3 regions of the Nonomuraea sp. NPDC050790 genome follow, and region 1 is predicted to be linked to each of the others. Evidence: riboswitches for the same ligand, from Rfam matches in the RefSeq annotation. Region 1 holds a riboswitch; each other region holds the start of a gene.
The links. A riboswitch is a leader RNA that binds a small molecule or an ion and turns the genes downstream of it on or off. The one in region 1 is predicted to bind cobalamin.

Region 1 (6,226 bases):
TCCTCCGTCACCCGGTCCCGCCCCTGCCACGCCGCGTGCGCCATCGCCGCGTTGGCCGTGACCAGGTCGGCGCGGAGCCCGTCCACCTCGAAGCCCGCGCACACCGCCGCGATCTGCCGCAGCCGCGCGTCGGGCAGCACGACCCCGCCCAGCAGCGCCCTGGCCCGCAGGATCCGCTCGCCGAGCGCGGCCTCCTGGACGGTCCACCTGGCCACGAACTCCTCGGGCGAGGCGTCGTAGGCCATGCGCCGCCGTACCACCTCGGCCCGCTCGTCGGGGTCGCGCGACGCCTTCACCTCGACCGTCAGCCCGAACCGGTCGAGGAGCTGGGGGCGCAGCTCGCCTTCTTCCGGGTTCATGGTGCCGACCAGGAGGAAGCGGGCGGCGTGCCGTACCGAGACACCCTCGCGCTCGACGTAGCAGGTGCCGAGCGCGGCGGCGTCGAGCAGCAGGTCCACGAGGTGGTCGTGCAGGAGGTTGACCTCGTCCACGTACAGCACGCCGCGGTGCGCGCCCGCCAGCAGACCCGGCTCGAACGCCTTCACGCCCTCGGTCAGCGCGCGTTCCACGTCGAGGGAGCCGACGAGGCGGTCCTCGGAGGCGCCGACCGGCAGTTCGACGAGCGCGGCGGGCCGTCGGTGACGTCGTTCGCCCGGGTCGTGCGGCCCGTCGGGGCAGTCGGGGTCGGGCGCGGCCGGGTCGCAGGCGAACCGGCAGCCCTCCACCACGTCCACCGACGGCAACTGGGCCGCCAGCGCGCGGACGATCGTCGACTTCGCGGTGCCCTTCTCCCCGCGGACGAGCACGCCGCCCACCCGGGGCGAGACGGCGTTGAGCACCAGCGCCAGCTTCAGGTCGTCGAGCCCGACGACGGCGCTGAACGGGTAGGTGGCGATCAAGAGGTGACCTTCCGATGTTCGAGGGCGTCCCGGTTGACGTGGGCGACCCGCCAGCCGCCGCGCGTGGCGGCCAGCTCGGTCGTGGACAGTGGCGCGAGGTCGAAGCGGACGGCGTGCGGCGGTTGCAGTCCGAGCGCGTGCCCGAGCGCGGCGCGGATCGCACCGGCGTCGCAGATGACGAGGAACGGCCGCCCGCGCCGCCCGTCGAACCTGGCCCGCGTCTCGTCGAGCCACCCCGCGACGCGCGCCGTCATCGTGTCGAGGCTCTCGCCGCCGTGGGGCGCCGCGCCGGGGTCGGCGAGCCAGCTCGCGAGCGCGTCCGGCTCGTCCTGGGCCACCCGCGTGTACGGCAGGCCGCTCCACCGCCCGTGATCCGCCTCGGCCAGCGCGTCGACCACGATCGGCGCCAGCCCCATGGCCGAGGCGGTCTGCAACGCGGCCACGGACGGCGCGACGAACGCCGCCCCCGCCTGCCCCGCCGTCATCATCTCCCCAAGCCCCGAGCCGGATCCCGGGTGGCCGAGCCCCGGGTGGCCAGGTCCCGCATGGCCGGGCTCCGGGTGGCCAAATCCCGGGTGGCCGGGCCCACGGTGGCCGGATCCCGAAGGGCCGGGCTCCGGGTGGCCGGGGCCCGCGAACGAGGCGGTTCTGGCCAGGTCGGGGGTTCCGGCCAGGAGGGCGGCCTTGGCCAGGCTGGCGGGGTCGGCCTGTTCCGGTGCCGGGAAGCAGGCTGTCCGCATGCCAGGGGTGCTGGCATGCCGTACGAAAAGCACTCCGCTCAGCTCGGCGCGGCGGCTGGAACGGCGGCGGAGGCACGGCGGGCGGCACGCTCGCCCGCCCACGCGAACAGGACGCCGAACGCCGCCCAGAACACGAGCTGCGTCCCCAGCGACGCGAGCCGGAACTCCCACAGCAACGTGGCCGGAAAGCCCTCGGGCACCTCGTCGACACGCGGCAGCAGCAGGAAGGCGGCGACCACCGGCACCAGGAAGCTCACCACGGTGACGCTCCAGCGCGCCCACGGTCCGCCGCCGGCCCTGCGGCCGCCGGCGACCGCGACGGCGACGGCGGCCAGGCCGACCAGCAGCATGACCACGTAGAGGAGCGTGCGGCTGCCGATCGTGTGGGGGTCGCCGACGGCGGGCGGGTTGGCGGGATATTTCAGGAACGGCAGCAGGACGATCGCCAGGTAGGCCGTGCCCGCCGCCGCCAGCGCGAGGGCCGGGTCCGACCTGGGGCCGACCCGGCCGCGCAGGCCGGCCAGGACCAGGCCGAAGACGCCGCCGACGGCCAGGCCGTAAAGGCCCGTCGCGAGGAACAGCCCGGCCTTCTGCGCCGGCCTGCTGACCTCGGCCTCCCCGTCATGATGATCGTCGGCGGGCGCCGGCTGGGCCGCCGCGGCGGCCTCCTCCAGGGCGATCGCGCTGTCCACGTGGGGCTCCCCCGCCACGAAGGCGAAGGCGCCCGCGATCAGTCCGGCCAGCAGGCCCAGGAGCAGCCCTCTGACCACAAAGGTGCGCACCATGGTGCTGCCCGGCCCTAGTGGCAGGGCACGCCGAGCAGGTGCCGCCCGTCGTGCATCAGCTCGTGCAGGAAGGTCCCGGTCTGCGAGACCGCGCCGTTGTCCATCAGCACCAGATAGGCCACCAACAGGAACAGGGGCACGGTCAGCAGCCAGGGTCGCAACCGGGGAAAGGGTATGGACGTGGAAGTGGTCCCACCGCTCATCAATGGCCTCCTCAGGGATGACGCGTCCCAACAGGTGAGGTCACGGCCGTCAGGCGACCTGGCTCCCGGGATCTACGTCCCGGATACAGTGGCGCGTCCGCACCGGCATCTCACCGGATTTCCCCTGATAGCCGTGAAATCTACCGGAACGTATCCTTTCCTCCCGTTCCCGTCAACAGCCATGTGATCTTCAGAGGTGAAACGCTTTACCTACTAGTTCAGTTGCCATTGCGATCGTGACGATCTACGTTGGGCTGAATGACAGACGAGCTGGACCGGATGTTCGCCGAGTTCCACGGGGAGATCGCCCGACTTCAGGGACTCCAGCAAGAGATCGAGCAGGTACGCGGCCGGGGTGAGGCCGCCGAGGGGCGCGTCGTCGCCGAGGCCACCATGACCGGCGCGCTGGCCGGGCTCACCATCGACCCCCGCGCCATGCGCCTCGGCTCCGACGAACTGGCCGCCGCCGTGCTCCAGGCCGCCGCCGCGGCTGCCCGCGACGCCGGCTACCAGGCCCGGGCGCTCGCCGAGCCGTTCACCCCCGACGTGCTGCGATGAAGATCAACCCGACTCGCGCCTCCATCTACGGCTTCGGCGCCCTCGGCATCACCGCCTTCGTCTTCCAGATGCTCGCGGTCGACTACCCCGACGGCGACCCCGGCCGCGCCCGCCAGGCCCGCGACACCTGGGTACGGCTGGCCGAACGCGTGGAGCAGAGCCCAGGCAACACCTACCCCGCCGCGGAGTCGGTCTGGCGCAACAACAGCGGCGAGGGGATCGACGGGTTCAAGCGGACCGTCACCACGGGCCTCTACCCGATCCCGCAGGCCAACGGCTACCCCGGCAAGCTGGCCGCCGCCTGCCGGGCGAACGCCGAGGCGTGCGAGGAGTTCGCCGAACTGGTCGAGACCGCGCAGCACGCCTACTGGACGATGGCCCTGGCCAACCTCGCCAGCTTCATCTTCATCACCACGTTCCCGTGGCAGGCGGGGGCGGCGTACCAGATCACGCAGTTCCTCATGCGCAGGGCGCAGGCGAAGCTGCTGTCGAAGCTCCTGGAGCACGCGATCGCGCGGATCGTGCTGGCCAAGATGACCGAGTACTCGATCGGCAGCGCCTTCTTCGCCCTCGGCGACGTGAGCGTGGTCGCCGGGGTCAAGGCGGCGCGCGGCGAGGACCCCGGCTCGCTGAGCGACAACGCCCGGCAGGCGCTCAAGGAGTTCGCCGCCTCGGTGGCCTTCTACGGCGCCTTCGACGCGGCCATGCCCGCGGCCAGGGCGATGACCAAGAACCTCGACCTGCAGTACTTCATCGGCCGCATGGCCGGCGGCTCCGTCGGCTACGGCCCCAGCTACGACGCCATGAACGGCCAGGGCGGCGAGGACCTCGTCCCGACCTGGAAGGAAACGCTGGGCCGGATGCTCCTCTACTTCACGATGGCGCACAAACCCGCGGGGTGACCATGGACATCGGCCGCAACAGGCTGCGCACCGCCGCGCGGTCCTACGACAACGAGCGCCTGGACCTGGACGAGCACGTCCAGCGGGCCAGGGCGGAGCTGAACGCCATCGGCGCGTTCTGGGGCGGCACCCGCGAGGGCGTCCTGTTCTTCAAGGGCGAGGGCGGCGGCCGAGGCTACGAGGCCCACACCGACCAGATTGCCAAGGGCCTGCACAACCTGGACGAGGCCCACGAGCAGCTCGCCGAACGGCTGCGCCTCATGGGCGACCTCGTCCGGTTCGCCAACTGGGAGAGCATCGCCGACCTCCTTTCCAGGCTGCCGGAGCCGGAGGAGAACCCCAAGGTGTGGGGCTCAGCCGGAGAGCCCGAGTAGGAACGCCGCCGGGACGGCCGCGACGGTGAGCGCCACCGCCCACCACCGCGGCGCCGCGCCGGCCTGCCTGAGCACGCTCACCCCGAGCGGCGCCATGGCCACGACCAGCCCGAGCACGGCGAGCAGCGACGGCAGGTCGGTGCTGCCCTTGAGCACGCCGAGCGGCAGCCCGATGGCCAGCGCCAGCGCGACGCACTGGACCGCGCCGAGCACCCCGGGCCCGAACGCCCTGGCCCGGAAGGCGCCCACCGCCAGCACGATCCAGCCCGCCATGATGGCGACGTTGACCGCCTTGAAGACGTGGAAGGCACCGTAGGTGGTGGCCACCGCCTTCTGCGCGGCCTCCAGCCCGAGCGCGTCCACCATGCGGAACGCCAGATGACCCGCCCCGGCGTGGAAGACCCGGCCGAACAACCCGAGCACCACCAGCGTGACGCCCCACCGGGCGCAGCCGGGATGCGTGGCGGCGACCCGGCGGCCCACCGCGACCGTCGCGGGCCACAGCAGCACGAGACCGGCGGCGAACAGGCTGTACGACAGGGTCATCGCGCCGGGCTGCCCGGCGTAGGCGGCGAGCTGGCCGGGGAAGAAGTCGTCGTGGCCCATCCGGGTCAGCAGGCCGGCGAGGAGCAGGATCGGGCCGAGCAGCAGCCCGGCGGCCTCGACCCACGGGCCGGGGAGAGCATGTGTCCGCGTCATGCCGATCATTCAATCCGCGCAGGTCAACCGGCACATTGGCACAGAGTCGAGTATTGCGGGTACACCTAGCACTACCCCCCGGCCGGTCGTTGGGGGATGGATGCGGGACTGGTTCGCACGGGAGATCGTGGACACGGGGAAGCTCCGGCTGTTCTGCTTCTTCGTGCTGTTCCTGCTCACGTTCCTGTTCATCAGGTTCAGCGTGCGGATGATCAGGAAGCAGGTGCGGTGGTGGCCGGGGAACGTCACCCCCGGTGGCATGCACATCCACCACGTGGTGTTCGGGCTGGTCTTCATGTGCCTGGGCGGGATCGGGGGGCTGGCCGTACAGGATGGGAGTTCCGCGCTCGCGGCAGTGACCGCGTCGGTGTTCGGCGTGGGGGCGGCGCTGGTGCTCGACGAGTTCGCGCTGGTGCTGCACCTGCGCGACGTCTACTGGACCAGGCAGGGACGGCTGTCGGTGGACACCGTGTTCATGGCGCTGGCGCTGTGCGGGCTCGGGCTGCTCGGGATCAGCCCGCTGGAGGCCGACGAACTGCTCGCCGGGGCGGACCTGTTCGACGGCGGGCTCGTCGTCGGCGTGAACATCCTGTTCGCGCTGCTCAGCCTGAGCAAGGGCAAGGTCTGGACCGGGCTGATCGGCGTCTACCTCACCCCGCTCGCGCTGGTCGGCGCCATCCGGCTGGCCAGGCCGGGCTCGCCGTGGGCGCGCTGGCGCTACAAGGCGGGCTCGCGGAAGCTGCGGCGGGCCGAGTGGCGCGAGCGCCGGATCAGGGAGCCCGTCGAACGGCTCAAGCACACGATCCAGGACGCGGTCGCCGGGCGGCCCACCCCCTGACGTACGGTGGTCACCGATGAACGACGAGGATCTGCTGGCGACCCGCTTCGAGGCGCAGCGCGGGCACCTGCGTGCCGTGGCCTACCGCATGCTCGGCTCGCTCGCCGAGGCCGAGGACGCGGTGCAGGAGACCTGGTTCCGCCTCAGCAGGACCGACGTGCGCGACGTGGCCAACCTCGCCGGGTGGCTCACCACCGTCACCGGCCGGATCTGCCTCGACATGCTGCG
Region 2 (6,226 bases), on a different contig from region 1:
GGGCTGCGTCCCGGCTGCCCGCCCGAGGTGCGCTGCGAGGTGCTCAACGAGTGCCGGTGGGGCCTGTACGACTTCGCACCGCCGGCCGAGCTGCTGGGCATCTCCAAGGCCCTGCACGACGCGGGCCTGCGCGCGGGCTCGGCCTACTTCCACAGTGAGGCCCTGGTGGCGCTGGCCATCGACCAGATGCGGCTCGGCAAGGTGCAGGCCGCCGCCGCCCTGGTGGACAGGCACGGCAGGCAGATCGCCGACCATCCGCGGGTGCTGGGGGAATGGCTGCAGACGACCCTCGACACGCTGCTCGACCTGTGGCGCGGACGCTACGACGAGGCGGCGGCCCGGTTGTTCGGCGAGGCGGAGCGCTCGGTCAAGGAACTGGAGGAGGCCAGGGTGCTGCCCGCGGGCACGCTCCGCCAGACCTGGGACGGCCAGGTCTACTGGCTGCTGCGCGAGCGCGGCGAGCTTGAGGTCCTGCTCCGCTCCGACCTGGCCGGACGGGTGGAGCAGCACGGCTACTTCCCGATCTGGCGGGCCGCGCTGGTGCTGGCCCATGCCGAGACCGGCCGCTCGGACGAGGCCATGGACGGCCTCACGCAACTGGCCGACGACACCCGGGGGTTCGCGGCGTTCCCGCCGCACGGCTGGCGGGTGCCGACGCTGAGCCTGCTGGCCGAGACGTGCGGGAACCTGCACGAGGCGGGCGTGGGCGGCGGCGAGCTGACCGCGCTGGCCGCGCGGGTGTCGGAGCTGTTCACACCGCACGAGCGGGAGGTCGCGCTGGCCGGGTGGCCGACGGTGCTCATGGGCCCGGCGGCCCGGTTCGGCGCGGTGGCGGCGATGGTCGCCGGACAGCACGACCTGGCCCTGAGCCGGCTGCGGACGGCGCAGGAGTTCACCGACGGCGTGCAGCCGCAGCTCGCCAGGCTCCGCTACGACCGGGCCAGGGCGCTGGTCCTGGACGGCCGCCCGCGCGAGGCGGCGCCCCTGGTGGACCAGGTGCTGCGCAGCGCGCTCGCCGCCGGCATGACCTCGCTGGCGTCCCGGGCGCGGGCCCTGCTCACCTAGTCGCCGGCCACGCTGACCTGCGGCACTCCGGTGCGCGGGTGTGGGCGTACCTCGGCCGAGACCCGGTAGACCTCGGCCAGCAGGTCCTCGGTGAGCACCTCGGCGGGCGGGCCGTCGGCGACGAGCCGCCCGCCGTCCATCACGCAGATGCGCGCGCAGAAGGCGGCGGCGAGGTTGAGGTCGTGCAGCGCGACGACGGCGGTCACGCCCAGCCGCCGCACCAGCCGCAGGGCGTCGAGCTGGTGGCGCAGGTCGAGGTGGTTGGTGGGCTCGTCGAGGATCATCGTGCCCGGCTGCTGGGCGAGCGCGCGGGCGATCAGGACGCGCTGCTTCTCCCCTCCCGACAGCCGGTCGAAGGGGGCCTCGGCCAGGTCGGCGACGTCCAGCTCCGCCAGCGCCCGCCGCACGACGCCGCGGTCGTTCTCGTCGTCGCCCTCGAAGGGCCGCTTGTACGGCGTGCGCGCCATCGCCACCACGTCGCGCACGGTCAGCTCGAAGGAGCCCGGCGCCTCCTGCAGGACGGCGGCCAGCGTGCGCGCCAGCCGCCTGCCCGGCATGCGCCAGACGTCCTCGCCGTCCAGGAGCACCCGCCCCGAGGTGGGCCGCGTGGCCCGGTAGAAGGTGCGCAGCAGCGTGGACTTGCCCGCGCCGTTCGGCCCCACGAGCGCGACGACCTCGCCCGGCGCGGCGGCCAGTGTGACCTCGCTGACCAGGGCCCGCCCGCCGACGACGACGCTCACGCCCTCGGCGCGCAGCTCACCCGGCTTCATCGCGCCGCCTTTCTCCGCATGAGCCACAGGAAGAACGGCCCGCCGGTCACCGCGGTCAGGATGCCGATCGGGATCTCCTCGGGGGCGATGAGGCTGCGGGCGGCGAGGTCGGCGGCGATCAGGAAGGCCGCGCCCATGAGCGCCACGGCCGGCAGCGCCCGCCGATGGTCGGCGCCGACCAGCAGCCTGACCACGTGCGGCAGCATCAGCCCGACGAACCCGATCGAGCCGCTGACCGCGACGATCGCCCCGATCATCAGCGCCACCAGCACGAACATCGCGCCGCGGAAGCGGTGCACGTCGAGTCCGAGCGAGGCGGCGGCCTCCTCCCCCGCCAGCAGCAGGTTCAGCGGACGGCTGACGCCCAGCAGCACCACAGTGCCGGCCAGCACCGCGCCGGCGGGGACCCAGAGCAGGTCCCAGGTGGTGCCGGCCAGGCCGCCCAGCATCCAGCGCAGCGCCGAGTCGGCCTTGTGCGGGTCGTCGGAGGTGACGATGAGGAAGCTGGCCACGGCCGACAGCACCTCCGCCGTGGCCACTCCGGCCAGCACGAGCCTGACCGTGGTCATCCGGCCGCCGGCCCTGGCCAGGCCGTACACGAGGAAGAGCGCGAGCAGGGCGCCGGCGAAGGCGGCCAGGGGCAGGGTCAGCGCGCCGAAGAACAACAGGTTGAGCACCATCACGGCGACGGCGCCGACGGTGCCGCCGGAGGAGACGCCGAGCAGCATCGGGTCGGCCAGCGGGTTGCGCACCAGCGCCTGCAGCGCCATGCCGCACACCGACAGCCCGGCGCCGACGACCGCGCAGAGCAGCACGCGCGGCAGCCGTACGTCCATGACGATCGTCTCGCGAACGGCCGGCCAGGTGGCCTCGCCCAGCGGTAACCGGAGCCGGTGCAGCACGATCGACCAGACCTCGCCGAACGGCAGGGCGACCGACCCGGCCGCGACGCCCGCCGTCGCGGCCAGCAGCAGCGCGGCGGCGAGCACGAGCAGGACCAGCGGGTACGGCGCCCGCCGCACCGCCCCCGTCACCCGAACCGGTCCGGATGGATCTGCCTGGCCAGCGCCTCGACTCCCGCGGGCACCCGGACCCCGAGCACCGCCGACGACAGCGGCAGCACGGCGAAGCGCCGCTTCTTGATCGCGGGCACGTCCTTGAGCGCCGGGCTGGACAGCAGGAAGCTCTTCTTGGCCTCGACGGTGGTGTCGCCGTAGTCGTAGATGACGATGATCTCGGGCGCGCGCTCGGCGACCTGCTCGAAGGAGACGTTGCCCCACGCCTTGGGCAGGTCGGCGAAGAGGTTGGTCCCGCCGGCCAGCTTGATCATCTCGTTGCCGATGCCGGCGCCGCCGGCGGTGAAGGCGGTCTTGTCGCCGGAGTCGTAGACGAACACCTTGGCGGGGGTCACCTCGCCGAGCCGCTTCTTGACCTCGTCCAGGACCGTGCGCATGGCGCTGACCTGCCGTTCGGCTCGGCCGGGGACGCCGAAGACGCGGCCGATCGCGCGGATCTCCTCCTCGGCCTGGGCCGCGGTCACCGGGCCCTTCGGGCACTCCTCGGAGTTGACGTGGGTGTCGATCCCGGACTTGGCCAGCACGTCCCTGCCCCGGCCCTCCTTGGCGTCGAAGGCGCTCTCGAAGCCGCCGTAGACGAAGTCGGGCTCGGCCGCGAGCAGCGCCTCGAAGGAGGGGTACTCCTTGGCCAGCACCGCGATCCGGTCATACGCGGCCTTGTACTCGGGCAAGATCGCGTCATCAAGGTAAGCCGTGCCGACCATCGACCTCTCCAGCCCGAGCGCGAGCATGATCTCGGTGGCGTGCTGGTTGAGCGCGACGGCCCGGCGCGGCGGGCGTTCGTAGGTGGTGCTGACGCCGCAGCTCACGACCGTGACGGGGAATCCGGCGGGGGCTCGGTCCGCCTCCTGTGCGGCGGGTTTCCGGGTGCTCGCGCAGCCGGCCAGCAGGGCCGAGGCGACGATCAGGGGTACGAGCGCGCGCGGGCTCGCGGGGAAGGGCATGCCGTCCACCGTTCCTCTCATGGGGAGATCCGCCCCAAGGTCGTGAGGTGGCGACCGCGTGAGTCTCCTGGCTCTCGGGTCAACGCTCGCCCCGGCCTTCCCGCCCTCGGGAGAGGGCAGTGGCGTCATCGGGGTCCGCTCGCCGATCACAGTGGCGGGACCGCGCCGGATTCACACCGGCTTCCTCGTTCCGCCGTCGCCTATTTCGGGATCTATCGTGGCATATCCGGAGCGCTGGCGGCCCTGCGGATCGCGTTCATGATCTACTGACCTGCGGGAATGCCTAGGAGATATCCCGGGCAGCGTGCACGTCATGGGGGAAAATTCAATGAAGCACGCTATCCGCGCGGCCGCGGCCGCCGCCGCGCTGTTCACGATCACGGCCTGTGGTTCCGGGGGCACCCAGAACACGGCGGGGCTCGCCGTCCAGAGCCCTGCCACGCCGCCGGCCGATCCCAGTGACATGGGCTCGCCGAGCGCCTCGGCCAGTCCGGGCGCCGACGGCGTCAAGAAGGCGGGCGAGGCCGCGCTGGCCGCGGTGGAGGGCACCGTCACCGGCCTGGACTCCGACGACGGCGTCTGGAAGGTGACCGTCGTCGGCGCGGACGGCGCCGAGAGCAAGGTCCGGGTCGACGCGATGACGTGGAAGGTCGTCGGCACCCCGTCGGCCGAGGCGGACGACGACGCGGAGAAGGCCAAGCACAAGGCGAGGGCGGAGGCGGCCAAGATCAGCTACTCCGACGCCGCGGAGAAGGTCGCGGGCGAGTACCCGGACGCCACGATCGAGGAACTGTCCCTGGACCGCGACAACGGCACGGTCGTGTGGGAGGCCGACGTCACCACCGCCGACGGCGCCAAGGCGAAGGTCAAGGTCAACGCCGATGACGGCAGCGTGGTCTCGCCGTCGGCCTCACCGGAGTCGACCGGCTGACACCTACGGGCGGATGAGGAGGCGGCGCTACCCGGCCGGTGCCCGTCGCGCGCAGGCGACGCGGCGCTACCTCGCCAGCGCACGTCGCGCGTAGGCGCGCACGTCGGCGTCCGGGTCGTCCAGCGCCGTCTCCAATGCCGTGCCCGCCTCCGGCGTGCCCGCCCAGCGGGTCAGCGCCAGCACGGCCGCCTTGCGCACGTCGAGGTTGCCGTCCGACAGCGCCGCCACGAGCGGGGGCAGCGCGTCGGCGGGGTCGGCGGCGGCGAGCGCACGGGCCGCGCCCACCCGCACCTCCCACCGCTCATCACCCATCGCCGGTACGGCTGCCGCCGCCAACACGGCTGCCTCCGTCAGCACGCCACCAGCACTGCCCGACGCCTCCGCTGCGGCCCCCGGCCGCTCCGCGGCGGTTGCCCGCGCATCCAGGTTCGCGGTGAGGCCCCACGCCTCCAGGGCGGCGGCTCTGACCAGGGGGTCGGGGTCGGTGGCCAGTGTTCGCAGGGCGGGGGCGGGCTTGCCGATGAGGCCGAGGCCCTTGGCCACCCAGACCCTTACCTCGCGTGACGGGTCCTGCGCGGACGCGGCCAACAGAGCGGGCTCGTCCAGCGAGATCAGGCCGCGGACCGCCTCGATGCGCACCCGGTGGTCGGCGTCGCCGGTGGCGGCGGCGAAGACGGTCCGGTCGCCGAGGCGCAGCGCCCGCAGCAGGTCCAGGGCGGTGGCGCGGACGAACGGGTCGCCACTGGCCAGCGCCGGCTCCAGGGCGAGGGGCGGGCGGAGCACCTCGGCGAGTTCGCGCAGGCCGGTGGCGGCGGCCCGCCGTACCGTGCCGTGGTCGTCGGCGAGCGCGGCGGCCAGGGCGGGGCCCGTGCCGTCGGGAACGGTCTCGGTGAGGGTGGCGATCGCGGCCCTGCGCACCTTCGGGTCGGGGTCGGCCAGGTAGGGGGCGAGTCGCGCGGTGGTGGGCTGGTCCTCGGCCAGGCGGTGGAGTTCGAGGATGCGCGGGGAGCGGCGGCCGACGCCGGTGGGTGCGGTGGTCGTGGGGGCGGCCTGCCGTACCGGGGCGGAGGAGTGCGCGGCCAGGACGGCGGGGGCGGCGGCGGTCGGCGCGAACTCCTCGACCGGCACCAGATAGGGCTCGACCGGGCGCTTGAGGAACTCCATGGCGCCGTCGGCGCGCCTGCGCAGGTTCAGGTGGAACAGCCACGCGCCGTCGTCGCGGGCGGGCAGGTCGGCGCGGTCGTGGTAGAGGCCCCAGCGGCTCTCGGTGCGGGTGAGCGAGGCGCGGGCGGCCATCTCCGCGCAGTCGCGGATGAAGTCCACCTCGGCGCAGCGCATCAGCTCGTGCGGGGTGCGGGCGCCCATCGCGGCGATCTCCGCGCGCATGCGCTCGAACGCCTCCAGCGCCAGGTCCAGCTTGGCCGCGGTCTTGGGCGGGGC
Region 3 (6,226 bases), on a different contig from region 1:
TCCTCATGAAGGATGAGCAAGAGGCGCCGCTGGTCATCGACGACCACGATCGCCTGAAGGCACTGGCCCATCCGATGCGCCGGCGCATGCTGTCGCACCTCAACGTGCACGGCCCCGCCACCTCCACCACGCTCGGCGAACTGCTCGGTGCCAAGACCGGCACCACCAGCTATCACCTGCGCCAACTGGAGAAGTACGGCTTCATCGAAGAGATCCCCGAGCGCTCGACCGGCCGCGAACGCTGGTGGCGCAAGGCCGAGACGCCGCGCGACATCCGCACCCCGAACTTCCGCGACGTCGCGCCGGAGAGCCGCGCGGTGCTGGAGGAGTTCTACCGCATCGGGATGGACGAGGACCGCGCGCTGATGGAGCGCTTCCCCGACGCCTACCGGCGCGATCCCGACTGGACCAAGGCCTCGCGGGGGTTCGGCCGGATGACCAAGGAGGATCTCGACGCCTTCCACGAGGAGTACATCGCGCTGCTGTTCAAGTACAGCCATCGCGCCTCGGACGCGCCCCCGGACTCCCGCCCGCTCTTCATCAGGATGTTCGCGCTGCCCGCCGATGATTCGTGAAGAGTGCCCCCCGATGTGTAACACCGTGTGATCTGCCAATAACCTCATGTAATGGGAGGTCTTTCGGCGGCACGGGGAGGGGCATCATGCGACGTCGGCGTTTCTTCGCACTCGGGCTCGGCCTGGCCGCCTGTGCCGCCGGTTGCGCGACCTCGGGCGGCGGCGCGAACGTCCTCGGCCCCTTCGGCGTCGTCCCCGGCGGCGAGCGATGGGCCTCGGTCGCCCAGGCGCTCTACCGCACCCTGCGCAGGACCGGCTACCCCGCCACCGGCGCCGGCGCGGCGACCAACGTCACCGTGACCGGCCTGCCCGCCCTGGCCGCCGCCGAGATGAACGACCAGCGTCCCATGCACGTGGCCACCACGCCGCTGGCCAGGCTCACCGGCAACGTCGAGGTGCTGGTCGTGCCGGCCAACTCGCGGCTGAAGGACTTCGACGCCTTCGCCGCCCACCTGCTGGCCCAGCCGGAGCGCACCTACCTGGCCGGCGGGCCGCTGGGCGAGCCCGACCACCTGCTGTTCGGGCTGATCGCGCAGGGGCTCGGCGTGGACGTCAGGAAGATCGACTACACCGGCTACCCGGGCGCCCAGGAGGTGGCGGCGGCCATGCAGGGCGGCAAGGTCGCCGCGGCCACCGGGCGGCTGCGCGACTGGCGGGCCAGGCTCGAGTCCGGCAGGATCCGGCCGCTGGCCGTCTCCTCCGCCGCCCGGGTTCCCGGCGTCGAGGCGCCCACCCTCCTGGAGTGCGGGGTGCGGGTCGACTTCGCCGACTGGTGCGCGGTGGTCGGGCCCGCCGCCATGGACGGTGAACGGCGGGGCGCCGCCGTCCGCATGATGGAGGACGCGACCCGGTCGGCCCCCTGGCACGAGGCCTGCCGCGACGGCGGCTGGGAGGCCATCCCGCTCGCCGGCGACGACTTCGCCACCTGGCTGGCCACCGAGTCCGCCCGCACCCGGAAAGTACTCCGCGAACTGGGCATGCTCGACACGCCGAGCACAACATACCGGGGATAGTTGCGGGATCGGCCACTAGATGTAGGATCCTGCACTGTCGCTGGTTCGCCTCCCAGGAGGCGGAGCAAAAGGGAACCTGGTGCGATTCCAGGGCTGCCCCGCAGCGGTAAGCGGGAACGACCGCCGTCATGAGCACTGGACCTCCGGGTCCGGGAAGCGACGGCCAGTAGGACTCACGCGTTGAGACGCCCGCGAGCCCGAAGACCTGCCAGCGGTTGTCCGTCCATTGGGCCTCGAGGGAGGGCCCGGGGGCTGCGCGGCCGGGGGATCTCCGTACTTTGCCGCGTGCGCTCTCGCGTGCCCTCTCGCAGGGGGATAGCTCGCTCGCGAGGAGTGTTGCACGTGACGCAGATCGTTGAGATGGATCGGCGGCTGGCCATCGAGGAGGCGGCGGCGCGCGTGATCGCCGACCCGGCCAACTCCCGGATCGCCGCGCGGCTGCTGGCCGAGGAGATCGCCGAGGAGGCGGCGGGCCAAGGGGTCCGCTCGTTCGCCGACTCGATCGCCGCCACGCACGCGGCCGGTCTCATCCAGGACGCCCTCGCCGACTTTGTCCAGAAAAATCGTGAAAAGCTGGATGATCTCATCGACGCCGAGGCCGACGAGCGCTTCGAGTACTTCGGCCTGCGCACGGTCTACGACCGCTACCTGCTGCGCCACCCCGAGACCCGCAAGGTGCTGGAGCGCCCGCAGCACTTCATGCTCCGCGTCGCCTGCGGCCTGTCCGAGACGGCCGAGGAGGCCGCCGAGCTCTACGCGCTGATGTCCACCTTGTCCTACCTGCCCTCCTCGCCCACGTTGTTCAACTCGGGCGCGCGCCGCCCGCAGCTCTCCTCCTGCTTCCTGCTGGACTCGCCGCGTGACGAGCTCGAGTCGATCTACGACCGCTACGGCCAGGTGGCCCGCCTGTCCAAGTACGCCGGCGGCATCGGCATCTCCTGGACCCGGGTCCGCTCGCGCGGATCGCTCATCAAGGGCACCAACGGGCACTCCAACGGCATCGTGCCGTGGCTGCGCACGCTGGACTCCTCCGTGGCCGCCGTCAACCAGGGCGGCCGGCGCAAGGGCGCGGCCTGCGTCTACCTGGAGACCTGGCACGCCGACATCGAGGAGTTCCTGGAGCTTCGCGACAACACCGGCGAGGACGCCCGCCGTACCCACAACCTGAACCTGGCCAACTGGGTGCCGGACGAGTTCATGCGCCGCGTGGAGTCCGACGGCGTGTGGTCGCTGTTCGACCCGAAGACCGTCCCGCATCTCACCGACCTGTACGGCGACGCCTTCGACACCGCCTACCGCGCCGCCGAGGCGCAGGGCCTGTACACGCGCCGGCTCCCCGCCCGCACCCTCTACGGCCGGATGATGCGCACGCTGGCCCAGACCGGAAACGGCTGGATGACCTTCAAGGACGCCGCCAACCGCGTCTCCAACCAGACGGCCAGGCCGGAGAACGTCATCCACCTGTCGAACCTGTGCACCGAGATCCTGGAGGTGACCAGCGACGGGGAGACCGCGGTCTGCAACCTCGGCTCGGTCAACCTGGCCGCCCACCTCACCCCCGCCGGGCTGGACTGGGAGCGGCTGGCCGGCACCGTGCGCACCGCCGTACGCTTCCTCGATCGCACCATCGACCTGGGCTTCTACCCGACTCCCGAGGCCGAGAGGGCGAACCTGCGCTGGCGGCCGATCGGGCTCGGCGTCATGGGGCTGGCCGACGTGTTCTTCGCGCTGCGGCTGCCGTTCGACTCGCCCGAGGCGCTGGCGCTGTCGACCCGGATCGCCGAGGAGATCGCCCTCGCCGCCTACGCCACCTCCGCCGACCTGGCCGCCGAGCGCGGGCGGCACCCGTCCTACGACGACACCCGCGCCGCCCAGGGCGTGCTGCACCCCGACCACTACGGCGTCGGCTCCTCCGCGCGGTGGGACGCGCTGCGCGCCAGGATCGCCGAGACCGGGCTGCGGAACTCGCTCATGATCGCCATCGCGCCGACGGCGACGATCGCCTCGATCGCCGGGTGCTACGAGTGCATCGAGCCGCAGGTGTCCAACGTGTTCAAGCGTGAGACGCTGTCGGGCGAGTTCTTGCAGGTCAACCGCTACCTGGTGCGTGACCTTCAGGAGCGCGGGCTGTGGACGCAGGACATGCGCGACGCCATCAAGCGGGCTGACGGCTCCGTCCAGGACATCCCCGGCATTCCCGACGAGCTGAAGGTGCTCTACCGGACCGCCTGGGAGCTGCCGCAGAAGGCGCTGGTCGACCTGGCGGCGGCGCGCACGCCGTACATCGACCAGTCGCAGTCGCTGAACCTGTTCATGGCCACGCCGACCATCGGCAAGCTCTCCTCGATGTACGCCTACGCCTGGAAGCAGGGCATCAAGACCACCTACTACCTGCGCTCGCGTCCGGCCACCCGGATCGCGCAGACCACCGTCCAGAACACCCCCGTCCAGGAAGCCGTCGCGTGCTCCCTGGAGAACCCCGAGTACTGCGAGGCGTGCCAGTGACTGAGCGAAGCGAAGGAACCATTAGACACAGCATGAAAAGCATTGCTGGACCGACGAAGGAGGGCCAGTAATGTTGCTTGATCCCGGAATGGACCTGACGCTCCGACCGATGCGCTACCCCGAGTTCTACGAGCGCTACCGGGCGGCCATCCGCAACACGTGGACGGTCGAGGAGGTGGACCTGCACTCCGACCTGGCCGACCTGGCCAAGATGTCGCCGCAGGAACGCCACCTGATCAACCGCCTGGTCGCGTTCTTCGCCACCGGCGACTCCATCGTGGCCAACAACCTGGTCCTCAACCTGTACCAGCACGTCAACGCCCCCGAGGCGCGCCTCTACCTGTCGAGGCAGCTCTTCGAGGAGGCGGTGCACGTGCAGTTCTACCTGACGCTGCTCGACACCTATCTGCCCGACCAGGACGAGCGGGTCAAGGCGTTCGCCGCGGTGGACAACATCCCCTCCATCCGCGACAAGGCCGAGTTCTGCTTCCGCTGGATCGACTCGCTGTCGGACCTGCAGCGGCTGGAGACGCGCGAGGACCGGCGGACCTTCCTGCTCAACCTCATCTGCTTCGCCGCCTGCATCGAGGGATTGTTCTTCTACGGCGCCTTCGCCTACGTGTACTGGTTCCGCTCCCGCGGCCTGCTCGGCGGCCTGGCCACCGGCACCAACTGGGTCTTCCGCGACGAGTCGATGCACATGGAGTTCGCCTTCAGCGTCGTGGACACCGTACGCGCCGAGGAGCCGGACCTGTTCGACGACAAGCTGGGCGAGCAGGTCACCCGGATGATCGAGGAGGCGGTCGCGGCGGAACTGGCCTTCGCCCGCGACCTGTGCGGCGACGGCGTCGGCGGCATGAACGTCGAGCACATGCGCGAGTACCTGGAGTACGTGGCCGACCAGCGCCTGACCAGGCTCGGCCTGAACAAGAGGTACGGCACCGCCAACCCCTTCGCGTTCATGGAGCTTCAGGACGTCCAGGAACTGGCCAACTTCTTCGAGCGCAGGGTGTCGGCCTACCAGGTCGCGGTCGAGGGCAACGTGTCCTTCGACGAGTCCTTCTGAGATCTCCGGCACCATAGGGGGGAGTGTGATTTTTCGCGACAGGTGAGGAGTGACTGTGTCGACCTGGGCGATCCTGGCCCTCTCGGTGGCAGGGGCGGTCATCGTCGTGGAGGTGGCCCGCCGGCTGCTGTCACGGGCGGGCGCCAAGTGGAGCCTGGCCAGACATCTGGTCGAGCACTGCACGTGGGCGGGCTTCGCCACGGCCGTGGTCATCGCGGCGAACGTGGCCTTCGTCCCGGCCATGTTCGGCGCGACGCCCAGGGAGCAGACGATGGGCGAGGGCGTCGACCGGGTGCTCGGGCTGATCACGATCGCCTGCGTCACCTGGCTGATCGTCGGCGCCGCCTACGCCGTCACGGACGTCATCCTCGACCGCCTGGTGCTGGTCGAGGGCGAGCACAACCGCCGCGCCCGGCGGATCATGACGCAGATCGCGCTGGTCCGCCGGGTCGCCACCGCCGTCATCGTGGTGGTCGCGCTCGGCGCGATGCTCTTCTCCTTCCCGCAGGTACGCGCGCTCGGCGCCGGTCTGCTCGCCTCGGCGGGCATCGCCGGCGCCATCGTCGGCATCGCCGCCCAGTCCACGATCGGCAACATGCTGGCCGGGCTCCAACTGGCCTTCAGCGACGCGCTGCGCCTGGACGACGTGGTCGTGGTCAACAACGAGTGGGGCCGCATCGAGGAGCTCACGCTCACCTACGTCGTCCTGCGGCTGTGGGACGAGCGGCGGCTGGTGCTGCCGGTGTCGTACTTCACCCAGAACCCCTTCGAGAACTGGACCCGGCACGGCAGCCGCGTGCTGGCGGTGGTGTACCTGCGGGTGGACTGGGCGGTGCCGGTCGACGCCCTGCGCGAGGAGCTCTACCGCTTCATCCAGGAGAACCCGCTCTGGGACCAGAAGGACTGGACGCTCCAGGTCACCGACGTGCTGCCCAACGGGCTGGTGGAGCTGCGCGCGCTGATGAGCGCCGCCGACTCGGCCTCGGCGTGGGACCTCAAGTGCGACGTGCGCGAGCACCTGGTCGAGTACGTCCGCGCGAACCATCCCGAGTCGCTGCCGCGCTTCC

Region 2: another riboswitch for cobalamin. It lies ahead of ACIBEJ_RS00110 (ABC transporter substrate-binding protein); the one in region 1 lies ahead of ACIBEJ_RS43670 (CbtB-domain containing protein).
Region 3: another riboswitch for cobalamin. It lies ahead of ACIBEJ_RS14035 (ribonucleoside-diphosphate reductase subunit alpha); the one in region 1 lies ahead of ACIBEJ_RS43670 (CbtB-domain containing protein).

The regions. Positions count from the first base shown of each region.
Region 1 is NZ_JBITGF010000011.1:256,593-262,818, reverse strand. Features, by position in the region: gene ACIBEJ_RS43685 (putative cobaltochelatase) at 1-899, opposite strand, end outside; gene ACIBEJ_RS43680 (histidine phosphatase family protein) at 896-1,639, opposite strand; gene ACIBEJ_RS43675 (CbtA family protein) at 1,678-2,424, opposite strand; gene ACIBEJ_RS43670 (CbtB-domain containing protein) at 2,439-2,585, opposite strand; cobalamin riboswitch at 2,658-2,795, opposite strand; gene ACIBEJ_RS43665 (YbaB/EbfC family nucleoid-associated protein) at 2,886-3,185, shown strand; gene ACIBEJ_RS43660 (hypothetical protein) at 3,182-4,087, shown strand; gene ACIBEJ_RS43655 (hypothetical protein) at 4,084-4,461, shown strand; gene ACIBEJ_RS43650 (hypothetical protein) at 4,441-5,160, opposite strand; gene ACIBEJ_RS43645 (hypothetical protein) at 5,261-5,998, shown strand; gene ACIBEJ_RS43640 (sigma-70 family RNA polymerase sigma factor) at 6,015-6,226, shown strand, end outside.
Region 2 is NZ_JBITGF010000001.1:17,954-24,179, reverse strand. Features, by position in the region: gene ACIBEJ_RS00125 (AAA family ATPase) at 1-1,065, shown strand, start outside; gene ACIBEJ_RS00120 (ABC transporter ATP-binding protein) at 1,062-1,835, opposite strand; gene ACIBEJ_RS00115 (FecCD family ABC transporter permease) at 1,832-2,869, opposite strand; gene ACIBEJ_RS00110 (ABC transporter substrate-binding protein) at 2,866-3,876, opposite strand; cobalamin riboswitch at 3,916-4,045, opposite strand; gene ACIBEJ_RS00105 (PepSY domain-containing protein) at 4,184-4,786, shown strand; gene ACIBEJ_RS00100 (fumarate reductase/succinate dehydrogenase flavoprotein subunit) at 4,853-6,226, opposite strand, start outside.
Region 3 is NZ_JBITGF010000002.1:1,210,586-1,216,811, forward strand. Features, by position in the region: gene ACIBEJ_RS14025 (ArsR/SmtB family transcription factor) at 6-575, shown strand; gene ACIBEJ_RS14030 (Bug family tripartite tricarboxylate transporter substrate binding protein) at 662-1,588, shown strand; cobalamin riboswitch at 1,613-1,816, shown strand; gene ACIBEJ_RS14035 (ribonucleoside-diphosphate reductase subunit alpha) at 1,931-4,093, shown strand; gene ACIBEJ_RS14040 (ribonucleotide-diphosphate reductase subunit beta) at 4,203-5,159, shown strand; gene ACIBEJ_RS14045 (mechanosensitive ion channel family protein) at 5,215-6,226, shown strand, end outside.